2 regions of the Klebsiella sp. R445 genome follow, and region 2 is predicted to be linked to the other one. Evidence: predicted binding sites of a transcription regulator. Region 2 holds the regulator's gene; the other holds the start of a gene.

Region 1 (7,888 bases), 690 kb from region 2:
CGCCGAAGCGAGCCGGTTTAATCTGGGTTCTGCAACTGTCGGAAAACAGATAAGGCACCAGCGCTGCCGGCAACGTGTCGTAGATTTTTTCAACGTTAGATAAGCCGCCGCCTAGCACAATGACCTGGGGATCGAGAATATTAATCACCGATGCCAGGCTGCGGGCAAAAGCATCGATAAAGTGCTGCCAGTGGGCCAGTGCCTGCGGGTCGCCCTCGCCAGCGGCCTGAATAATCGCCTCCGCTCGCGCCTGCTCGCCGAAGCGACTGGCAAAGCCGGTGCCGGAGATAAAGCTTTCTATGCAGTTCACTTTGCCGCAGTAGCAAGGCTGATCCGGGCCATCGCGCTCCGGCGTATAGCCCGGTAGCGTGTTGTGTCCCCATTCGCCCACGATGGCGTTGGGTCCGCTCAGTAGCTGCTGATTGACGGCGATGCCGCCGCCGCAGCCGGTGCCAATAATCACCCCGAATACTGTACTGGCACCAGCCCCTGCGCCATCCACGGCTTCGGAGAGCGTGAAGCAGTCGGCATCATTGGCTATCCAGACCGGCTGGCCGAGCTGCTGCTTGAGATCCCGACGCAGGTCGTGGCCGTTGAGGACCAGGCAGTTGCAGTTTTTAATCAGGCCGCTCTGCGGGTCGATGGCGCCCGGCAGGCCAATGCCAATCGTAAACGGCTGTTCGCTCCACTGGCGCACGCTGTCGATCAGGCCAAGCAGCTGCTGCATAAAGGCCTCATAGCTCTCTTTGTGCGTCGGTCGACGTTGGCGATAGACGCATTCGCCGTCGGCATTGAGCATCACGGCTTCCATTTTGGTACCGCCGATATCTAAACCCAGATGTAGCATGGTTGTCCTCAGATAAGAGTGGGGGAGTGCACTCCCGGACGGTCGCGTCAACGCCCGTCCGGGTCGCCCGGCTACTGGTGCAGCGGGCGTGAACGGTAGACCGCAATCAGCTCGGCGATCAGCTCTTTCGCCAGAATTGAGGTCATCAAATGATCCTGGGCGTGAACCATCACCAGCGTCATTTTGGTTTTCCCTTCCCCTTCATCGGCTTCAATCAGCTGAGTCTGGACCAGGTGCGCTTCGCGGGAATAGTGCGCGGCTTCTTTCATCTTCTCGTCAGCGGCGGCAAAATCCCCCTCTTTGGCACAGCTTAGTGCTTCAAAGCAGAGGCTACGCGCCTGACCGGCATTGATGATAATGCCCATGATTTGTTCTTCTGATTCCATCATAAATCTCCATATCCGTCATACTTCAAGCTGCAGGGGATTCACTGCGTCGCCGCCTGCCTGCAACTTGAATTATTTAGGATATACATAGTGTTGTGTGAATTAAGCGGACTGAGCCACGGCTTCAGTCTGGGCTGCTGCGTTGTCGTGTTCTTGCTGCAGCAGCTGTTTTTCGTAGGCTTTCAGGAACGGCATATACATCACCATCGCTGTGGCCATACAGATCAGGCACATGATCACCGGGCTAAAGCTCCAGTTAGCCGCCCACGATGCGCCAATCGGCGCCGGGGTGGTCCACGGGGTCATCGAGACCACGCGACTCACCAGATCCAGCTTCAGGGCAAACCAGGCGAGGGTGGCGTTAATCATCGGTACCAGCACAAATGGCAGGAAGAACAGCGGGTTCATGATAATCGGCGCGCCGAACAGAATTGGTTCGTTGATGTTGAACACGCCCGGGACGACGCCCATGCGTCCAATGGTACGCAGATGGACCGCCTTGCTGCGCAGCAGCATCAGCGCCAGCGGCAGCGTTGAACCAACGCCGCCAATCAGCAGGTAGTGGTCCCAGAAACCTTGCACATAGATGTGAGGGATCGCCGTACCCGCCGCCATAGCGGCCTGGTTAATCGACAGGTTCGCCATCCAGAACGGATTCATGATCCCGGTGACGATCAGCGCCCCGTGGATCCCGGCAAACCACAGTACCTGGCAGACCAGCACCGACAGCAGAATGGCGGGTAAGGTATCGGAGGCGGCAACCAGCGGTTTCACCAGCGACATGATCGCTTCTGGAATGATCATCCCCAGTTGCGCTTCGATAAACAGGTTCAGCGGATGCAGCGTCAGGACGATAGCCAGCACCGGGATCAGGATTTCAAACGAGCGCGCGACGCCAGCCGGGACTTCAGGCGGCAGGCGAATGGTAATGTTGTGCCGCTTGAGGAAGGCGTACAGTTCGGTGGAGTAAATCGCCACCAGAATCGCGGTAAAAATCCCCTGTCCGGAGAAGTAGGCGGTGGAGATCTGCCCGTCTTTCAGCGGGGCGGCTACCAGCAGGAAGGACATCAGCGACAGCATGCCAGCGGTCAGTGAATCCAGGTTGTGATGCTTTGCCAGGCTGGCGGCAATGCCGACCGCGATAAACAGGGTCATCACCCCCATGCTGAAGTTAAAAGGCAGCATCAGGGCATCGCGATGATCGAGAGAGAACTGTAGCCACGCCCGGGCAAATCCCCAGCTGGTATCCGGCGAGAAGGGCGGGAAGATAAAGACCAGCAGGAAAGAGCCGACGATCATAAAGGGCAGCGCCGTGATGAAACCATCGCGGATCGAGGTGACATACTTTTGCTGCCCGATTGCCCCGGCCAGCGGAGTAATTTTTTGTTCAATAACGGCGATCAATTTAGCGTACAGAGAGCTCATGATCTTTCCTTAGTGGTTGTTATCAATCAGGGAGAGCGCGAAATCCAGTACGGCGCCGCCTTTCTGCATGCCGTAATCCATCATGTTGATGGGCTCAACGCGGATCCCATATTTGTCCGCCTGCTTTTGCAGATCTTTCTGCATGTATTTCACCTGCGGGCCAAGCAGGACGACCTGATAGTTCCCGACCTGCTGATCAAACTCGGCGACGCCAAAGGCATTGATCTCCACCGGCAGACCGCGCTGCTCTGCTTCGGCAATCATTTTTTTCATCAGCAGGCTGGTGGACATACCTGCGGAACAACACAACATAATCTTTTTCATAAACCGTTCCTGGTGAGTTGGATGGGTGGACTATAGTCACAATGGCGTCATTACGGAAAGCGCTTTCCATTTGTGGATTTATTAATTGTGATAACGATCACCTAAGGCGGGCTTTTACTTTATGTTGTAGTGCGCGATCATCCAGCCAACAAAACCACTCGATAAGGTAGAACCATGAACAATCCGTTGATGAATGTTGCCGTGGACATCATCGAACAGCGTCTGGCGCCACTGGCGAACATCCTGACGCGCAATAATCACATTACGGCGATGCGCGATAGTTTTGCGCTGGCGATGCCGTTCGTGATTGTGGGGAGTTTACTGGTGCCCGTTTTGTTTCCGCCCGTTTCCATAAATGGCGCGACGACGTTCGGACAGTTCTACCTGTGGCTGCGCCCGATGCTGCTGCCGACGTTTGAATTGACCATCGGCCTGGTGGCGCTGATTGTTGCCTTCGGCGCCAGTGCCAGCCTGGCGAAGCAGTACCGCCTGCCGGAAAGGCTCTGCGGGCTGACCGGCTGCCTGTCGTTTCTGCTGTTCATTGGCTTTCGTGATAATGGCGTAACCAATATTTTCCTCGGCGGCATGGGGATTTTTACTGCGCTGATATCCAGTACGTATTCAATTGAAATAATTAGGTTTTTTTATAAGAGAGGCTGGTGCATTCGCTTGCCTGAAGAGGTGCCGCTGATGACCCGCAATGGGTTCCAGCTGCTGGTTCCGCTGCTGTTTGTGATGATTTCCATCAGCGTGGTCAATGCGCTGATGCAGCAAGCCACCGGGCGGATTTTACCGGAGCTGATCAGCGAAGCGGTCAGGCCGCTGGTGGTGGCCTCAGATACCCTGACCGCGGTGCTTATCTCTTTGTTTATCTGTAATTTACTGTGGTTTGTTGGTATCCATGGCGCGCTGATCATCACTGGAATAATGAACCCGTTCTGGATGACCTATCTGTTTGAAAACCAGCAGGCGCTGGCGGAAGGAGCGACGGCGTTACCGCATATCTACCTGCAGGGGTTCTGGGATTTCTACCTGCTGATTGGTGGCATTGGCTCGACGCTGCCGCTGGTCTTTATGGCGATGCGTAGCCGATCGCGGCAGCTGAAAAGCGTCGGTAAAATTGGCCTTATCCCGTCGTTGTTTAATATCAACGAGCCGATACTGTTTGGTTTTCCTATCATTATGAACCCGGTTTTCCTGCTGCCGTTTATCTTCGTCCCGCTGATAAACGCCTGTATCGCATGGTATTTGACGCAGATTGGCATCCTCGATCGGGCGGTGGCGATGTTACCGTGGTCGATGCCGTCCCCGCTCGGCGCGGCCTGGTCTGCAAACGGCAGCTGGAAAAATCTATGCATGACGCTGTTCGCCATCTTCAACGCATGGATGCTATACCGGCCGTTCTTTAAGGTCTACGAACGCCAGCTTGCCGACGCCGAACGCTAGTTTTTTTGCCCTTCTGCTGGCCGACATCTCGCCCGCGTCATGCGGGCGTTTGAATATTTCATTGCGTGATGTAAATCACAAATATATCTGAGTCCCCCTCAAATTTGTGAACCAGGCCGACAATAATGGAAAGCGGTTTCCGTTTGTGGATGTACATTTCCGCATTTTGTCAGTAGATTTCTTTTGGTGCACTGGGCCGTATTTTTCACCTCAACAGATGAGGTGACAGGGTAGACCTTTTTTTGGCTGCGCCTGTCAGGCGCGGCCTTTTTTCACTGACAGGAGGCGTTATGACCCGGTATCAGTTTCCGGAAGGCTTTTTTTGGGGGGCAGCAGCATCAGGTCCGCAAACGGAAGGGGTAAGCAACAAGCCGCACCGCTCGATTTGGGACAGCTGGTTTGCCGAGCAGCCGGAACGTTTTTATCAGCAGATTGGACCGCAAACCGTCTGTGACACCTATCATCAATACCCGCAGGACGTGGCGTTGATGAAACAGACCGGCTTTAACTCCTTTCGTACCTCGATTCAATGGTCTCGCTTGATTGATGATTTTGAAACCGGGGCCGCCAATCCGGACGCGGTGCGTTTTTACAATGCCTATCTTGATGAGATGATCGCCAACGGTATCGAGCCGATGATCAACCTCTATCACTTCGATATGCCGGAAGCGCTGCAAAAGCAGTACGGCGGATTTGAATCGGCGCACGTGACGGATCTCTTTGCCCGTTTCGCCCGCACCGCCTTCGAGCTGTTTGGCCATAAAGTGAAATACTGGATCACCTTCAACGAGCCGATTGTGCCGGTGGAAGGTGGCTATCTGTACGATTTCCACTATCCGTGTAAAAAGGATGGCAAGCTGGCGGCGCAGGTGGCTTTTAACATTATGCTGGCCCACGCCAAAGCGATTCGTGAGTTCCGTGAGCTGGCGCTGCCGGGCGAGATCGGGGTGGTGCTGAACCTGACGCCTTCCTACACCCGCAACGACAGTCCGGAGGATAAAAAGGCGGCATGGTATGCGGATCTGTTTTTTAACCGCAGCTTCCTCGACCCGCTGGTCAAACATCAGTTCCCGAAAGAGCTATGCGAAATTCTGGCCGCTCACGATTGCCTGCCGGAAGTGACGAAAGCCGACGTTGAGCTGATTACCGGTTCGCACGTCGATTTTCTCGGCGTGAACTACTACGTTCCGCGTCGGGTACAGGCGCGTGAGAGCGACTATACGCTGGGCTATTTCACCCCGGAGTATTACTTCGAAAACTACGTTAATCCTGAAGGGCGGTTTAACCCGTATCGCGATAACAACGAAATTCTGCCGCAGGCGATCTATGACATTGCCGCCAACGTGCGCGACAACTACGGCAATATTAAGTGGTTCCTCGCAGAAATTGGTATTGCGATGGATATCGAGTCGGAAGGGGAACCGGGTGACGACGGGGTGATCGATGATTCATTCCGCATTCGTCTGATGGAAGAGCATCTGGTGCAGCTGCACCGGGCGATAGCCGACGGCGCCAACTGCTTCGGCGTGCACCAGTGGACCTTCATCGACAACTGGTCGTGGATTAACTCGTTCAAACGCCGCTACGGCTTCTGGCGCCTCGATCTGCAAACCGGCGAGCGGCAGATAAAACGCAACGCGCTGTGGTTTGCCGAACTGGCGGCCAGCAACGGCTTCAGCACCGATAAATAGCCCCGCAAAATCTCCCGGAGGCGGCGCAGACGCGCCTCCGGGGGAGATATATCTGGCGCTACTTTTTCATCTCCGGCAGTGATGCAATCCAGTTCATCGCCAACTGAGGCCACTCGGCGGCGGGCAGCCCCGTCGTTCCACGTATACCGAAACCGTGCTTACCCTCGGCAAACAGGTGTAACTCGGTCGGCACCTTGTGAGCACGCAACGCGTTAAACATCACCAATGCGTTATCGACCGGCACCGAAGGATCGTCCACCGCATGCATAATGAACGTCGGCGGCGTCGCGGCGGTCACATTGTGCTCCGGCGAATAGTGACGTTGCTGTTCTGCCGTCGGCGTATCGCCAATCAGCGCGTGGCGCGAACCGGGATGGGCAATGGCGGGATCCATCGAAATCACCGGATAGCCGAGCACCACAAAATCGGGGCGCGCACTCTGGTGGTCGACGGCGTCCGTGGCGGGATAGACCGTATCGTCATAACGGGTCTCGAGGCTGGCGGCGACATGACCGCCGGCAGAAAAGCCCATGATGCCAATTTTATGCGGGTTGATGTGCCACTCCGAGGCGCGGGCCCGCAGGGTGCGCAGCGCGCGCTGGGCATCAGCCAACGGCGCGTTGCTGCCTTCCGCGTGACCGTCCGCCGGCATGCGGTAGGTCATGACGAACAGGGTATAGCCTTGCGCAGTAAACACCGGGGCAAGATCGCTGCCTTCTTTGTCCAGCACCACCCGCTGGTAGGAACCGCCAGGGGTGATCAGCAACGCAATACCGTTGGGCTTCACGGGTGCATACACCGTGATCTCCGGCGCGCGGATACCGGTCACCGCTCGGTCGGGCAGGGCGCCATCTTTGCTACGATCCACCAGCGACGGGACCGCCTGGCTGTTTTTTGCACCGGGGGCCTCGCCGCCGGGCCAGACCGGGAGCGTGGGCAGGGCGGCGAGTGCCGCCTGAGAAGAGATAAGCAGAGTCATGGCTGCCGCCAGGGGTAAACGCGTCATAAGCATCTCCATGATGGAAAACGCTTATGTATCATTCATTCACGGCGGGTAACGCGAGGTGACTCACAGAACACTGTTTCATTTTTATCGAAATGAAACAGTGTTTTGGATGGTGTTAAGCGCGGGTGGCAATCAGGATCGCCGAGGCCTTAATCAGCGCCAGCACGCGGCTGCCCTGCACCAGCTGCATCTCTTCCTGACTCTCGTTGGTCACGACCGCCACAATATCAAACCCGGCATCGGTAGTAATATGCACCGTCGCGTTCACCGCGCCTTCGGTCACCCGGCTGACGCTGCCGGCAAACTGGTTACGGGCGGAGAACTTCAGACCGCACGCTTCTGTTGCCAGGGTCACCCACGGGGCTTTAATCAAGGCAATGGCTTCTTTGCCAGGGACCAGCCCCAGCGCCTGCTGGCTGCTGTGGGTGACAATCGCCACCAGTCTTGCGCCGCCGGTGAGCGTCAATTCAACTTCATCATTGACCGCGCCAGTGGCAACGGCACTCACCGTGCCGGTCAGTTGGTTACGTGCTGATACCGCCATAAAACCTCCTTCCAGTGATTGATTGCAATAAGTATGAAATTTATACTAACTCATCTTTGCCAATTCCAAGGCGTTTCATGCGGGAAAGTAGCGTGGTGCGTTTGAGACCCAGCCGTTGCGCGGCCCCTTTCGGCCCGGCAACCACCCCGTTACTCTCTTTCAGCACCCGAACAATCAGCTGATATTCGTCTTCCCCCTCCTGCGGCAGGGCGGCCTCCG
Region 2 (7,888 bases):
GCGCAACGGCAGCGGCCAGTCGCGAAAATACCTGCATACCTATGACGAAGCGGTCCCGTGGAATCAGGTTCCAGGTACCTTCACGCCGTGGCAACCGCTCCCGGAACCGACCGACGTCCTGTTTTATGAAGGGCTGCACGGCGGCGTGGTCACCCCGCAGTACAACGTCGCGCAAAATGTCGACCTGCTGGTCGGGGTGGTGCCGATTGTCAATCTGGAATGGATCCAGAAACTTATCCGGGATACCAGCGAGCGCGGCCATTCCCGTGAAGCGGTAATGGATTCCGTGGTGCGTTCGATGGAGGACTACATCAACTTCATCACCCCGCAGTTTTCCCGTACCCATATCAACTTCCAGCGAGTCCCCACCGTCGATACCTCGAACCCGTTTGCGGCGAAAGGCATCCCTTCACTGGATGAAAGTTTTGTGGTGATCCACTTCCGTAATCTGCAGGATATCGATTTCCCGTGGCTGCTCGCGATGCTGCAGGGATCGTTTATCTCGCATATCAATACGCTGGTGGTTCCGGGGGGCAAAATGGGTCTGGCGATGGAGCTGATCATGACGCCGCTGGTAGAGCGCCTGATGGAAGGCAGAAAGATCGACTAGCCATAAAAAACCCCGGACGTATAACGACTGGGGTTGTTCTCTGCTACCTGGCACTATCCGGCCGTCAGTTAGCCTTCAATGACTTCATAGGTGTGGGTGATGTTGACTGCTTTTTGCAGCATCAGCGCCACCGAGCAATATTTCTCTGCCGACAGATCCACCGCACGCGATACCGCCGCATCCTTCAGCTCTTTGCCAGTCACAATGAAATGCATGTTGATATGGGTAAACAGGCGCGGCGCCTCTTCCCGGCGTTCAGAAGTCAGCTTCACCTCACAGTTGGTCACGTCGTGACGCCCTTTCTGCAAAATAGACACAACATCAATCGCGCTGCATCCGCCCGCCGCCATCAACACCATTTCCATCGGGCTTGGCGCTTTATCTCCGGAGTTGCCGTCCATCAGAATCTGGTGACCTGATGCGGACTCTCCGATGAAGGTTAACCCTTCAACCCATTTCACACGAGCTTGCATAAAATTTAACTCCGAGGTTGCAATTTTCCTGACAGATTACGCGCACATAACAATTCTCGCAACGGAAGGCGACCTACATCATGCTGAAGCAAGACACCAGGAGACATGCGGCAAAAGCTATGCTAAAACAGTCGGGATGCTACAGTATTACATTAATGTATTGCATGTATGCAGAGGAGTTCACATTACAGGCTGAAGAAAAATCACCAGCCATTTCCCAGGCATAGGGAAACAATACGATTGCATGCCCGGATGCCGTGTAGTGTCGGCACCCGGAGATAGCTTATAACAGAGGATAACCGCGCATGGTGCTTGGCAAACCGCAAACAGACCCTACCCTCGAATGGTTCTTGTCTCATTGCCATATTCATAAGTACCCATCGAAAAGCACGCTGATCCACCAGGGTGAAAAAGCAGAAACGTTGTACTACATCGTCAAAGGCTCTGTGGCTGTGCTCATCAAGGATGAAGAAGGTAAAGAGATGATCCTCTCTTACCTCAACCAGGGCGATTTCATCGGTGAATTAGGCTTGTTTGAAGAAGGCCAGGAGCGTAGCGCCTGGGTACGTGCAAAAACCGCATGTGAAGTGGCCGAAATCTCTTACAAAAAATTCCGTCAGTTGATCCAGGTTAACCCGGATATTCTGATGCGCTTGTCGTCGCAGATGGCTCGTCGTCTGCAGGTCACCTCCGAAAAAGTGGGTAACCTTGCCTTCCTCGACGTCACCGGTCGTATCGCTCAGACGCTGCTGAATCTGGCTAAACAGCCGGATGCCATGACCCACCCTGATGGTATGCAAATTAAAATTACCCGCCAGGAAATTGGTCAGATCGTCGGTTGTTCTCGTGAAACCGTCGGCCGTATTCTGAAGATGCTGGAAGATCAGAATCTGATCTCCGCACACGGTAAAACTATCGTCGTTTACGGTACGCGTTAAGTCGTTAAAACGGCGTGTTGCCCCCGCAATACGCCGTTTTTGTCTCCCCCTGATGTGGCGCAGGCTGATTTACCACCCGGAAGTCAACTATGCACTGCGGCAAACGCTGGTGTTGTGTTTGCCTGTCGCGGTCGGTCTTCTCCTCGGTCATCTGCAACAGGGTCTGCTGTTCTCCTTAGTGCCTGCCTGCTGTAACGTCGCCGGTCTGGACACCCCGCACAAACGCTTTTTCAAACGCCTGATCGTGGGTGGCTCGCTGTTTGCTGGCTGTAGCCTGGTGGTCCAGCTACTGCTGCAACAGGAGATCCCGCTGCCCCTGATCCTTAGCGGCCTGGCGCTGCTGCTTGGCGTGACGGCAGAGATTAGCTCGCTCCATGCCAGACTCCTCCCGGCCTCGCTGATTGCGGCCATCTTTACCCTGAGCCTTGCCGGGAACATGCCCATCTGGGAGCCGCTGTTGATCTACGCGCTCGGCACCTTGTGGTACGGATTGTTTAGCTGGTTCTGGTTCTGGCTCTGGCGTGAACAGCCGCTACGTGAATCCCTGAGCCTGCTCTACAGGGAGCTGGCTAACTACTGCGAAGCGAAATACAGCCTGCTGACTCAGCATATCGACCCGGCGACATCGCTCCCGCCGCTGCTCACTCGCCAGCAAAAGGTGGTGGACCTGATCACCCAGTGCTATCAGCAGATGCATATGCTGGCGGCGAACCAGCGCAACGATCACAAGCGCCTGCTGCGGGCGTTTCAGGTGGCGCTGGATCTACAGGAACATATCTCCGTCAGCCTGCATCAGCCTGAGGAAGTCCAGAAGCTGGTGGAGCGTAGCCACGCGGAGGCGGTGATCCGCTGGAACGCGCAAACCGTTGCCGCCCGTTTGCGGGTGCTGGCCGACGACATTCTGTACCATCGCTATCCGCAACGCTTTCATATGGATAAGCAGATTGGCGCGCTGGAGAAAATTGCCTGGCAGCACCCCGACAACCCGGTCGGGCAATTCTGTGCCTGGCACTTTAGCCGCATCGCCCGCGTGCTGCGTACCCAGCGCCCGCTGTATGCCCGCAACCTGATGGCAGATAAAGAACGCCGCCTGCCGCTGTTGCCTGCGCTAAAGCACTATCTCTCATGGAAATCGCCGGCGCTGCGCAATGCAGCGCGTATCTGCGTGATGCTCACTGCCGCCAGCCTGATGGGCAGCGCCCTGCACCTTCCCAAGCCTTACTGGATCTTAATGACGGTGCTTTTCGTCACCCAAAACGGCTACGGCGCGACGCGAGTGCGCATCGTCCATCGGGCGGCCGGCACCCTCGCAGGCCTCGCCATTGCCGGGCTGACGCTGCACTTTCACGTTCCCGATGGCTATACTCTGACCGCGCTGCTGATCATTACGCTGCTGAGCTACCTGATTATTCGCAAGCACTACGGCTGGGCGATGGTCGGCTTTACCGTGACGGCGGTATATACCCTGCAGCTGCTGACACTTAACGGCGAGCAGTACATTGTCGCCAGGCTTATCGATACGCTTATCGGCTGCCTGATCGCCTTTGGCGGAATGGTCTGGCTGTGGCCACAGTGGCAGAGCGGGCTGCTACGTAAAAACGCCCACGACGCGCTGGAGGCCGATCAGGAGGCCCTCCGGCTGATCCTCAGCGACGATCACCAGGCTCCGGCGCTGGCCTATCGCCGCATGCGCGTCAATCAGGCACATAACTCGCTGTTTAACTCATTGAACCAGGCCATGCAGGAGCCAGGGTTTAACTCGCATTATCTGGAAGATATGAAGCTGTGGGTTACCCACAGCCAGTTTATTGTTGAGCACATCAACGCGATGACCACCCTGGCCCGCGAGCACAACATGCTGACGCCGGAGCTGGCCCGGCGCTATCTGGAATCCTGCGAGATTGCGCTTCAGCGCTGTCAGCAGCGGCTGGACACTGACGGTCCCGGCAGCGCTGACGACGTGAATATTATGGAGTCTCAGGACGTCGAAGTGAGTCGCGGCCCGCTAAGTACCATGGAGCAGCACCTGCAGCGGATCCTCGACCATCTGAACACCATGCACACCATCTCGTCGGTGGCATGGCGTCAGCGCCCACATCATGGCATCTGGCTGAGCGCGACTAAGCGCTAAGCACCTTCTGTACCGCCTGGGCAAAGCGCGCCATTCCTTCGGCAATATCCTGCTCATCGATCACCAGCGACGGCACAAAGCGCATGACGTCCGGCCCGGCATTGAGCACCATGACGCCTGCATCCGCCGCGGCATACAGGAAATCGCGCGCCCGGCCTTGATGCTGTGGTTTGAGCTCCGCACCAATCAGCAGCCCCATGCCGCGGATATCGCTAAACAGGTCAAAGCGAGCGTCAATCTCCTGCAGATGTTGCACAAACAGCGCCCGCTTCGCGTTCACCCCTTCCAGCACATCAGGCGTATTGATCAGGTCAAATGCCGCCCCGGCAACCGCGCAGGCCAGCGGGTTACCGCCGTAGGTTGAACCGTGGGAGCCGGCGTGGAAGGCGCTGGCGATTTCGTTAGTGGTCAGCACGGCGCTGATCGGGAAACCGCCGCCTAGCGCTTTGGCACTGGTGAGGATGTCCGGCGTCACACCATAATGCATGTACGCAAACAGCGAACCGGTACGCCCCATCCCGCACTGCACTTCATCAAACACCAGCAGCGCCTGATGCTCATCGCACAGTTCGCGCAGCCCTTTCAGGAACTCTGGCGTCGCCGCCATCACGCCACCTTCGCCCTGAATCGGCTCAACCACGATTGCGCAGGTGTGATCGTCCATCACCGCTTTAACCGCGTGCAGGTCGTTAAACGGCACGTGGATAATGTCGGCGGGTTTCGGGCCGAAACCATCAGAATACTTTGGCTGCCCGCCCACGGACACGGTAAACAGCGAGCGGCCGTGGAAGGCGTTATGGAAGGCGATGATTTTGGTCTTATACGGACTGTGGCGGGTAATGGTGTAGTGACGCGCCAGCTTGAAGGCCGTTTCGTTGGCTTCCGTACCGGAGTTCATAAATACCACGCGCTCGGCAAAGGTGGCGTCCACCAGCTTGCGACCAAGACGCAGCGCCGGTTCGTTGGTAAAGACATTGCTGGTGTGCCACAGGGTTTCACCCTGCTGCTGCAGCGCCGCCACCAGCGCCGGATGACAATGACCTAACGCCGTCACCGCAATCCCACCGGCAAAATCAATGTACTCTTTACCCTGCTGATCCCATACGCGGCTACCTTTACCCTTTACCGGGATGAATTCCGCAGGTGCATAAATCGGCAGAATAACTTCATCGAATGTGGCGCGGGTAATTACCGGTTGCTCAGTTGCCATGTCATGCCATCCTTCTTCGTTACGCAATCATTATTGTGATAATCTAATCACAAAATATGCATAAAAAATCAATCAATGGCAACTGTATAGCCAAAATAATTCGGGTTGTGAGGTGCAGCGACTAAGCGCTGGTCAGAAGGGTGAGCCTCACCATCAATGAGGCTCATACATCCAGGCAACTTGAAGGATGAAAGGTATAAATCATCGATTGAGGAAATTTGCCAGCAACTGATGCCCCTGCTCGCTGAGAATACTCTCCGGGTGGAACTGTACCCCTTCGAGATCCCACTCGCGATGGCGAATCCCCATAATTTCACCACTCTCGCTACGCGCCGTTACGTCAAAGCAGTCGGGAAGCGTTGCAGGATCAATCAGTAAAGAGTGATAGCGGGTGACCACCAGCGGATCATTCAGCCCCAGGAAAACCCCGGTGCCGTTATGGCGGATGGGGGAGGTTTTGCCGTGCATGACGGTGGCAGCGCGTACGATAGTGGCCCCAAAGGCCTGCGCAATCGCCTGATGACCCAGGCAAACCCCCAGCAGCGGAACCCGGCCGGCGTAATGTGCGATAACCGCCAGCGAGATGCCGGACTCATTCGGCGTGCAGGGTCCGGGAGAGATAACAATTTTCTCTGGCGCCAGCGCCGCAATCTCCTCAAGCGTCAACTCATCGTTGCGCCTGACCAGCACCTCTGCCCCCAGCTCGCAAAAATACTGGTACAGGTTCCAGGTGAAAGAATCATAGTTATCGATAAGCAGGATCATGGTGGCTCCGGAAAAAACAAAACCGGGCTATTCTACTCAGATTATGGTGCTGCGCTTATCACTTTGCGAAACATCCGTGCAGAAGGGTCGGAATCGCCCTTTCCGCTGATACAGTACGGGCGATAAGGCGCGGGCGATAATTACCCGCGCGGGAAGAAAAACTTATGGCAGGACTTTCGCGGAGAGGATGACGACCGGTTTAGACGGAACATTCTGGTACGGCCCGACGTTGTGGGTCTGCACCTGAGAAATCTTATCGGCCACGTCCATGCCTTTCACCACTTTACCGAAGACCGCGTAGCCAAAATCACGCTGTCCGTGGTCGAGAAAAGCATTGTCAGCGATATTAATGAAGAACTGGCTGGTCGCGCTGTCCTGGTCGGCAGTACGCGCCATCGCGATGGTGCCGCGGGTGTTGCGCAGGCCGTTATCGGCTTCGTTTTTAATCGGCGGATTCGGCTGCTTTTGCTGCATCTGTTCGTTAAAGCCACCGCCCTGCACCATGAAGCCCGGGATTACGCGGTGGAAGGTGGTGTTGTTGTAGAAACCGCTGTTCACGTATTTCAGGAAGTTATCCACGGAAATCGGTGCTTTCTGGCTATTTAACTCCAGCTCAATATTTCCCGCGGAGGTCGTCAGCAATACATGAGGATCGCCCTTCGCAGCCATAGCCGGAGAGAAAGCTGAAATGGCGACAACGGCAACCACCGCCGCCAGAGTTGATTTGAACATGGGAATTCCTTAACGGAGCAGAATAAAAAGCGAGTGCTTTGATTCTAAAGAGCCTTTGCATCCTGGGCCAGCGTTTTACCTAATTTTACGTAGCTGAAATAGTTGTTACGACACACGCATTAACCAGCAGAACATTCAAAACCGATCAACATCACACTAATCAATGCAAAAAAGAGTGCATTACATAATAAACGTTTGCTTACATCACGCGAATGAATAAAATCTGTTCGCCATCGCGCAGTCAATGCGTTTTACATTTCTATTCACAGGCCAGTCATGACTAACAGCAACCGTATCAAGCTCACATGGATCAGCTTCTTCTCCTACGCCCTTACCGGTGCGTTGGTGATCGTCACCGGAATGGTGATGGGAAATATCGCCGATTATTTCCACCTGCCGGTTTCCAGTATGAGTAACACTTTTACTTTTCTCAACGCCGGTATCCTGATCTCTATCTTCCTGAACGCCTGGCTGATGGAAATTGTCCCGCTGAAAACTCAGCTCCGTTTTGGCTTTATCCTGATGGTACTGGCCGTGGCCGGGCTAATATACAGCCACAGCCTGGCGCTGTTTTCCGCCTCGATGTTCGTCCTGGGCCTGGTCAGCGGGATTACCATGTCGATCGGTACTTTCCTGATCACCCACATGTATGAAGGCCGTCAGCGCGGCGCGCGCCTGCTGTTTACCGACTCCTTCTTCAGCATGGCGGGGATGATTTTCCCGATGGTCGCGGCCTTCCTGCTGGCCCGTAGCATCGAGTGGTACTGGGTATACGCCTGCATTGGTCTGGTCTACGTAGCGATCTTTGTTCTGACGTTCGGCTGTGAATTCCCGGTTCTCGGTAAAAAAGCGCAGCAGGACAACCAGCCAGTGGTCAAAGAAAAGTGGGGCATCGGCGTGCTGTTCCTCGCTATCGCGGCGCTGTGCTATATCCTCGGCCAGCTGGGCTTTATCTCCTGGGTGCCTGAATACGCGAAGACCCTGGGCATGAGCCTGGCCGACGGTGGTCAACTGGTGAGTGATTTCTGG

The links. The regulator CRP, encoded in region 2, controls carbon source genes, mostly activating them, when cyclic AMP is high. The targets are predictions, from matches to a motif close to ATGTGANNNNNNTCACAT.
Region 1: a site for CRP is predicted at 3,068-3,085, ahead of ACMYSN_RS20350 (PTS sugar transporter subunit IIB). Genes of this name have one in related genera too.

What each region holds. Positions count from the first base shown of each region.
Region 1 covers NZ_CP180446.1:4,306,640-4,314,527, forward strand. The annotation lists gene ACMYSN_RS20335 (ROK family protein) at 1-847, opposite strand, end outside; gene ACMYSN_RS20340 (PTS lactose/cellobiose transporter subunit IIA) at 919-1,233, opposite strand; gene ACMYSN_RS20345 (PTS sugar transporter subunit IIC) at 1,336-2,658, opposite strand; gene ACMYSN_RS20350 (PTS sugar transporter subunit IIB) at 2,668-2,982, opposite strand; gene ACMYSN_RS20355 (PTS sugar transporter subunit IIC) at 3,157-4,428, shown strand; gene ACMYSN_RS20360 (glycoside hydrolase family 1 protein) at 4,719-6,119, shown strand; gene ACMYSN_RS20365 (alpha/beta hydrolase) at 6,178-7,125, opposite strand; gene ACMYSN_RS20370 (TOBE domain-containing protein) at 7,241-7,669, opposite strand; gene flhA (sigma-54-dependent transcriptional regulator) at 7,710-7,888, opposite strand, start outside.
Region 2 covers NZ_CP180446.1:3,618,007-3,625,894, reverse strand. The annotation lists gene ACMYSN_RS16865 (phosphoribulokinase) at 1-610, shown strand, start outside; gene ACMYSN_RS16860 (OsmC family protein) at 679-1,083, opposite strand; gene crp (cAMP-activated global transcriptional regulator CRP) at 1,389-2,021, shown strand; gene ACMYSN_RS16850 (YccS/YhfK family putative transporter) at 2,074-4,152, shown strand; gene argD (bifunctional acetylornithine/succinyldiaminopimelate transaminase) at 4,142-5,362, opposite strand; gene pabA (aminodeoxychorismate synthase component II) at 5,564-6,127, opposite strand; gene ppiA (peptidylprolyl isomerase A) at 6,290-6,859, opposite strand; gene tsgA (MFS transporter) at 7,136-7,888, shown strand, end outside.